One region of the Jannaschia sp. R86511 genome, then DNA from elsewhere that is predicted to be linked to it. Evidence: riboswitches for the same ligand, from Rfam matches in the RefSeq annotation. Region 1 holds a riboswitch; the other holds the start of a gene.

Region 1 (3,512 bases):
GACCGGCACCACCCACAGGCTGGTGCGCAGGTGGTGCGCCAGGCGGAACCGCCTCACGGCCCGAGCGGGCCGGCAGGGCCCGTCGGGCCGCGTCGCGCCTGCACCGTCATCCCGTCAGGGTGCCAGCAACGACCCGGCGACGTGCGGGCCCGGCCGCCCGGAGGTGTCCGGTGCTCGCCGCCGCGGACCTCGCCTGGGGAGCCAGGTCGCGGGACGGACGGGGTCGGCGCCCCCATCGGCCCGCCCGTCCCGCGACCGGGCTCTCAGGCGGGCACGACGACACCCGGCTGCCGCACGGCCGCCAGCGCGTGGGCCAGCTCGTCGGTCAGCCCCAGGTGCGACACCGGGTCCGCGAGGCCGGCCACCTCGCGCTCGAGCTCGCGCACCAGCGGGATGACGCGCTCGCCGAAGGCCTGCACCTCCTCGCGCACGTGCAGGAACCCCAGCAGCAGCAGGTCCACGCCGATCAGCTTGTAGGCGAGCACGCGCCGGGCCACCTGCTCCGGGGTGCCGACGAGCCCGGTGCGGAAGCCGTCGTTGTACTGCACCAGGTCCTTGAAGTCGCTGTCGGCCCACATCCCCTTGCCGTCACCGGTCGACCGGCCGGCCTGCCGCACGGCATCGCGGAAGCCCTCGACCTTGGCCACGTCGGCGTGGGAGACGATGTCCTCGACCACCTGCCGCGCCTCGGCCTCGGTGTCGCGCACCACCGCGAAGCCGTTCAGGCCGAACCGGATCCTGCGGCCGTTGTCGGCCGCGTACCCGCCGACCTCCGACACCTGCTCGGACACCTGCTCGAACCCGCCGCCGTTCATGAAGTACCAGTCGCTCACCCGGCCGGCCATGTGGCGGGCGTCGGTCGAGTTGCCGCCCTGGAACACCTCGGGCAGCACGTCCGGTCGGGGCCGGAAGGTCAGGTCCCGGGTCCGGAAGTAGTCGCCCCGGTACGTGAAGTCGTCGGTGGTCCACGCCCCGCGCAGCACGTCGATGAACTCCTCCGACTGCCGGTAGCGCTCGCCGTGCTCCAGCCAGGTCGCGCCCAGGCTCAGCGCCTCGCCCTTGAACCAGCCGGACACCACGTTCAGCGCCAACCGGCCCCCGGTCAGCTCCTGCGCCGTGGCGGCCCACTTGGCCAGCACCGTCGGCTGCCAGAAGTAGGGGTGCACGGCGGCGATGACCTTGAGCCGCTCGGTGGCCAGCAGCAGGGCGAGCGAGAACGACGTCGACTCGTGCTGGGAGTCGGCGCCGTACGACGCGCCGTAGCGGACCTGGGTCAGGGCGTAGTCGAACCCCGCCGCCTCGGCCGCCCGGGCCGTGTCGACGTTGTAGGCGGGGGAGTGGTCGGTCCGCTGCGGCAGCGTGGACACGACCAGGCCGCCGGACACGTTCGGCACCCAGTAGGCGAACCGCAGCGGCTCGGTGGCGTCGGTCGGGGTGGACGTGCTCATGCGACGGCTCCTGCGAGGTGGGCGGCCGGGGCCGCGGTGCGGGTGTAGGTCCGGTCGTGGTGGACCAGGGGGGACGGGACGGCGGTGCCGTGGCCGTGGTCCAGGACGTCGTGCACCTCGCCCAGCACGAGCAGGGAGTCGCCCGCGTCGACGAGGCGCAGCACGGCACCGGACACCCGGGTGACGACGCCGTGCACCTGCGGCAGGCCGTCGTGCGCCCAGGACCAGGTGGTCGGGTCGGCGAAGCGGCGGGACGCGTCGGCCGCGAAACGCCGGGCCACGTCCTCCTGGTCGTGGGACAGCAGGTGGACGGCGTAGTGCCCCGAGCGCAGCAGCGTGGCCAGGCTGGAGGAGGTGCGGGACACGTTGAACGACAGCAGCGGCGGCGAGATCGACACCGAGGCGACGGACACGGCGGTGAACCCGACGGGTGAACCCTCGTGCGCGGAGGTCACGACCCAGACGCTGGAGGCGTCGAGGCGGAACGCGCGCCGGAGGTCCACCGCAGGTCCACCCCGGAGGGGGGTGGTGGTCACGGGAGGCTCCTTCGTCCCGGGCCTGGTGGCGCCGGGGTTCGTGCGGTCGGGGGTCAGGTCCTGGTGCGTCGTGACGTCAGGACGGACAGACCGCGGAGCAGGTGCGGGACAGGTCCACGGCGCGTCGCCGGACCAGAGGGGTGCTGCACATCAGGTGTTCCTCCATCGGTCCTGGCGGAAGCACCCGCACCCGTTGCCGGGGGGTTGCTGCGACGTCTACGAGCCAGGTCTCTCGGTCGCTCTGGATGGTTGCAGCAAGACCGTGACAGACCGGACGTCGTCGTGTCCAGACCCTGGCGGTTCTGTCTCGCCCCATGGGACGCGGACCACCCGGAAGGGTGCCGGACGGCTCAGCGGCCCTCGTGCCACCGCAGCGCGGCCACGGCCTCGTCCAGGAAGTCGTCCACCTCGTCCTGGTCGTAGCCCTTGCTCCGGCTGGCGCCGAACCGTGTGGTGACGACGGCGGTGCAGGTGGTCCTGCGACCGCCCGCCGTTCTCGCCGGCCGCCAGGGCGGTGACGAGCACGGCCATGAAGGCGTCGACCTCGGCCCGGACGTAGCCCTCGCGGTACCGCACCTCGTCGAAGCGCCGCGACGAGGCGTCCGTGCTGGTCAAGATCACTCGCGGCGCGGTCCCGACGGAGGGCGTCTGTCCGCCCGGCGGCACCTGTCGCAGGGTGGTCACGACCTCGTCCAGGAAGTCGTCCACCTCGTCCTGGTCGTAGCCGGCCCGGAACTTCGTGGGCGAGAACCGCACCTGCACGACCGTGTCCGCGTCGACGGGGTCGGAGCCGGCGGGACCGGCTTCGAGGGTGCGGGCGACACGCTCCAGGAACGCGTCGACCTCGTCGGCGACGTAGCCCTCCCGCCACCTCGTCCGGGTGAAGGTCCGCGCGCGGACCGAGGCTGCTGTGGTGGCCACGGTGCATCCTCTCGTCTGCGTGGGCGGGCAGCAGGGTCGTCGACGAGTAGCGGTGCGCCCCTCACCCTGACGGCTCAGCCGCCGAGGGCGTCCCGCATCGGCACGAACTTGGCCGTCGACTCCGCCAGCTCGGCGGCCGGGTCGGAGCCCTCGACGATGCCGCAGCCGGCGAACAGCCGGATCTCGCGGGCGTCGTCGCTCAGCTGCCCGCAGCGCAGCGCGATGCCCCACTCGCCGTCGCCCGCCGCGTCCAGCCAGCCCACCGGCCCGGCGTAGCGGCCGCGGTCCATGCCCTCCAGGTCGGCGATGAGGGCCGCCGCGGCCCGGGTCGGGGTGCCGCACACGGCGGCCGAGGGGTGCAGCGCGGCCGCCAGGTGCAGGCTGGACACGTCGTCGCGCAGCACCCCGGTCACGTCGGTGGCCAGGTGCATGACGTTGGCCAGGTGCAGCACGAACGGCGCCTCGGGGACGTTGGTGCCGGCGCAGAACGGGCTGAGCGCCTCCACCACGCTGCGCACGGCGTACTCGTGCTCGCCCAGGTCCTTGCTGGAGCGGGCCAGCGACGCGGCCAGGGCCAGGTCGTGCGCGTCGTCACCGGTCCGTCGGA
Region 2 (3,512 bases), 1.1 Mb from region 1:
ACCGGCCCCGGCCCGGGCCGGTCGTAGTAGTCGCCGCCCTGCCAGGCCGGGTCGGCGGTGACGGCCGCGATCTGCGGGGCGCACCACGCGATCTGGTCGCCGGTCGCGGCGGCCGTGCTGGCCAGGACCGTGAGGGCGGCCACCCGGTCCGGTCGGCCCACCGCCCACTCCAGCGCCCGCATGCCCCCCATCGACCCGCCGGCCACCAGCGCCCAGCGGCGGACGCCGAGCCGGTCGGCCAGCGCCGCCTCGACGGCCACCTGGTCGCGGACGGTGACGTGCGGGAACCGGCTGCCCCAGGCCCGGCCGTCCGGGGCGGGGCTGCCGGGACCCGTCGTGCCCTGGCAGCCGCCGAGCACGTTCGGCGCCACCACGAACCAGCGCCGCGTGTCCAGGGCGAGGCCGTCGCCGACCACGCCGCCCCACCAACCGGGCGAGGGGTGGGCCGGGCCGGCCGGGCCGACGACGTGGGAGTCACCCGTCAGGGCGTGCAGGACGAGCACCGCGTTGCTGATGCTGCCGTCCGGTCCGGTCCGGGGCGTGCCCCAGCACTCGTACGCCACCTTGACGTCCGGCAGCACGACGCCGGACTCGGTGGGCAGCGGGCCGAGCGCGACGAACCTGCGCCCGCCCACCGGGTCCCCCTCACGCCACACGACCACCTCAGGCGCCCTTGGCCGCCCGGAAGCCCGCCTCGAGGTCGGCGAGGATGTCGTCCACGTGCTCCAGGCCGACCGACAGCCGCACCAGGCCCGGGGTGACCCCGCTGGCCAGCTGCTCGGCCACGCTGAGCTGGCTGTGCGTGGTCGAGGCGGGGTGGATGACCAGGCTGCGGACGTCGCCGATGTTGGCCACGTGGCTGTGCAGCTCGAGGGCCTCCACGAACCGCCGGCCCGCGTCCACCCCACCGACGATCTCGAAGGCGAGCACGGAGCCGGACCCGCGCGGCGCGTAGCGCTCGGCGCGCTCGTGCCAGCGGTTGCCGGGCAGGCTGGCGTAGGCCACCCGCTCGACCTCGTCCCGGCCCTGCAGCCACTCGGCCACGGCGCGCGCGTTCTGCACGTGCCGTTCCATCCGCAGGCTCAGCGTCTCCAGGCCCTGGGCGACGAGGAACGCGTTGAACGGGCTCACGGCCGAACCCATGTCGCGCAGCAGCTGGACCCGGGCCTTGAGGACGTAGGACAGGTTGGCCCCCAGCGGGCTGCCGACCCCGAGGTCCCGGCCGTAGACCAGGCCGTTGTAGCTGGGGTCGGGGGTGTTGAAGCCGGGGAACCGCTCGGGCTGGGCCGTGTAGTCGAAGCGGCCGCCGTCGACGATCACGCCGGCCACGGCCGTGCCGTGCCCGCCGAGGAACTTGGTCGCGGAGTGCACGACGACGTCGGCGCCCCACTCCAGCGGGCGGATCAGGAACGGGGTCGCGACGGTGTTGTCCACCACCAGCGGGACACCGGCCTCGTGGGCCACCGCGGCCACGCCCTCGATGTCGAGCACGTCCTGGTAGGGGTTGGAGATCGTCTCGCCGAAGAACGCCTTGGTGTTGGGCCGGACCGCGGCCCGCCAGCTGTCCAGGTCGTCGGGGTCCTCGACGAACGAGACCTCGATGCCCAGCTTGGGGAAGGTGTAGTGGAAGAGGTTGTACGTCCCGCCGTACAGCCGGGGGCTGGACACGACGTGGTCGCCCGCCTCGGCCACGTTGAGCAGCGCGACGGTCTCCGCGGCCTGCCCGCTGGACAGCAGCAGCGCCCCCACGCCGCCCTCCAGGCTCGCGATGCGCTGCTCGACCGCGTCCTGGGTCGGGTTCATGATCCGGGTGTAGATGTTCCCGAACTCCTTGAGCGCGAAGAGGTCCTCCGCGTGCTGGGTGCTCGAGAACGTGTACGACGTGGTGGCGTAGATGGGCAGCGCCCGGGCCCCGGTGGTGGGGTCGGGCTGCTGGCCGGCGTGGATCTGGCGGGTCTCGAAGGACCAGGCGTCGTTCACTGGGGTGGACCTCCCGTGGTCACCGGGGCCCCGAGGGGCCCGCGCTTGCCGCCACCGGTCGGTGACGACCAGGTCCTCACCCGGGGCACCCCACCGCGGAGGAGGGTTGCCGACCAGCGAGCCGGGGCTTGACGCTGGTGCTCATGACCTGCCGTGAGACTACGACACGGCGTCGTCGGCCCGCCAGGCGTCCGGATGACGGGACCCCTGGAAGGCCCAGCCGGTGGGCCGACGCCTAGAGGGTCAGAGCGGGCGTGACGACGGCCCGGGCGGCCTCACCCGTGCCCTCGCCGACGAGCACCAGCTGGAAGTGCCCCGGCGGGACGAAGGCCAGCGCGAACCGCCCCGTCTCGTCGCACTCCTCACGGCTGGAGCCGCCGGCCGTGCGGACCTCGATGCCCCGTCGCCCGCCGGGCGCCACCCAGCCGTCGATCCGGTGCCCGCCGTCGACGTCGCTGATGGCGAGCATCACCGTCATGGACTCGCTGCCGAAGGTCACCGTGCGGACCGCGTCGTCGCCGCGGGCCCCCGCGCCGGCGAGGTCGCTCTGCTGCAGCCGCATGAGCTCCAGCTCGGTGTCCAGGTCGTCCGGGCCGAACGACCCGACCTCGAGGGCGAAGACCGCCCGCTCGGCCAGACCGGCCGGCACCGGGTCCAGCCGCTCCCACATCTGCCGCAGCTCACCGGCCAGCTGCTCCGGGGCGCCCGGGCCGTCGACCCGCCGGGCCTGGTCGGGCACGGCGCTGGCGCCACCACGCTCCTCGGGGTCCCCTCCGCCCCCGTGGTCCACCTCGTGGTTCAGGTCGTCGACCACTGCGACTCCTCCCCCAGGTGCTCGCGGAGCTTCTTGAGGCACCGGCCGCGGGTGGGCCCGATGCTTCCCATGGGCATGCCCAGGTCGACGGACAGGGACGCGTAGTCCGGCCGGTCGGAGAAGGCCACCACCCGCAGCAGCCGCTGGCAGCGCTCGGACAACCGCCCCACCGCGTCCCACAGCCGTCGGGCGCGGTCGTCGTCCAGGACCGTGGCGGCCGGGCCGGGCGCGGGGTCGGCCCGCACCGACAGCAGCGGCTCGGGGTCGGCGACCGAGACCCGGGCCGCGGCGGCGGTGCGGGCGGCGTCCCGGCGCACGGTGACCAGCAGCCAGGCCAGGACGGCCTGCGGGTCGCGGACCTGGTCCCGGCGTCGCGCCAGGGCCATCCAGGCGTTCTGCACCACGTCCTCGGCGGTGGCCGCGTCGACGCGGTACGCCCGGGCCGTGTGCCACAGGGTCGGGGTGAGCAGCGCGACCAGCTCGGCGCTGGCCAGCGGGTCCCCGTCGCACCAGCGCCGGAAGCACGCGGCCGACCGGTCGGCCAGGTCGTGGCGGCGCGGCGAGGTCGTGAGCACGGCCAGGTCCGGCAGCGGGTCGCCCGGCGCGCGCGGGCCGGTCGCGGCGGCGTCCGCCGCACCGGCCCGGGCGCCCGCAGGGCGACCGCTCGCGTTGCTGGCCATCGCTCCTCCTGTCGGGTGCGGCGTCGACCCGGCGGGCG

Evidence for each region. A riboswitch is a leader RNA that binds a small molecule or an ion and turns the genes downstream of it on or off. The one in region 1 is predicted to bind S-adenosylmethionine.
Region 2: another riboswitch for S-adenosylmethionine. It lies ahead of SJY06_RS13245 (bifunctional o-acetylhomoserine/o-acetylserine sulfhydrylase); the one in region 1 lies ahead of SJY06_RS08425 (flavin reductase family protein).

What each region holds. Positions count from the first base shown of each region.
Region 1 is NZ_JAXHCD010000001.1:1,753,094-1,756,605, forward strand. It holds gene SJY06_RS08415 (DUF2254 domain-containing protein) at 1-57, opposite strand, end outside; gene sfnG (dimethylsulfone monooxygenase SfnG) at 264-1,448, opposite strand; gene SJY06_RS08425 (flavin reductase family protein) at 1,445-1,984, opposite strand; SAM riboswitch class I at 2,144-2,236, opposite strand; partial or broken gene SJY06_RS08430 (hypothetical protein) at 2,335-2,400, opposite strand; partial or broken gene SJY06_RS08435 (DivIVA domain-containing protein) at 2,669-2,905, opposite strand; gene SJY06_RS08440 (isochorismate synthase MenF) at 2,980-3,512, opposite strand, start outside.
Region 2 is NZ_JAXHCD010000001.1:2,818,091-2,821,602, reverse strand. It holds gene SJY06_RS13250 (homoserine O-acetyltransferase) at 1-635, opposite strand, end outside; gene SJY06_RS13245 (bifunctional o-acetylhomoserine/o-acetylserine sulfhydrylase) at 664-1,980, opposite strand; SAM riboswitch class IV at 2,017-2,129, opposite strand; gene SJY06_RS13240 (hypothetical protein) at 2,216-2,794, opposite strand; gene SJY06_RS13235 (RNA polymerase sigma factor) at 2,779-3,474, opposite strand.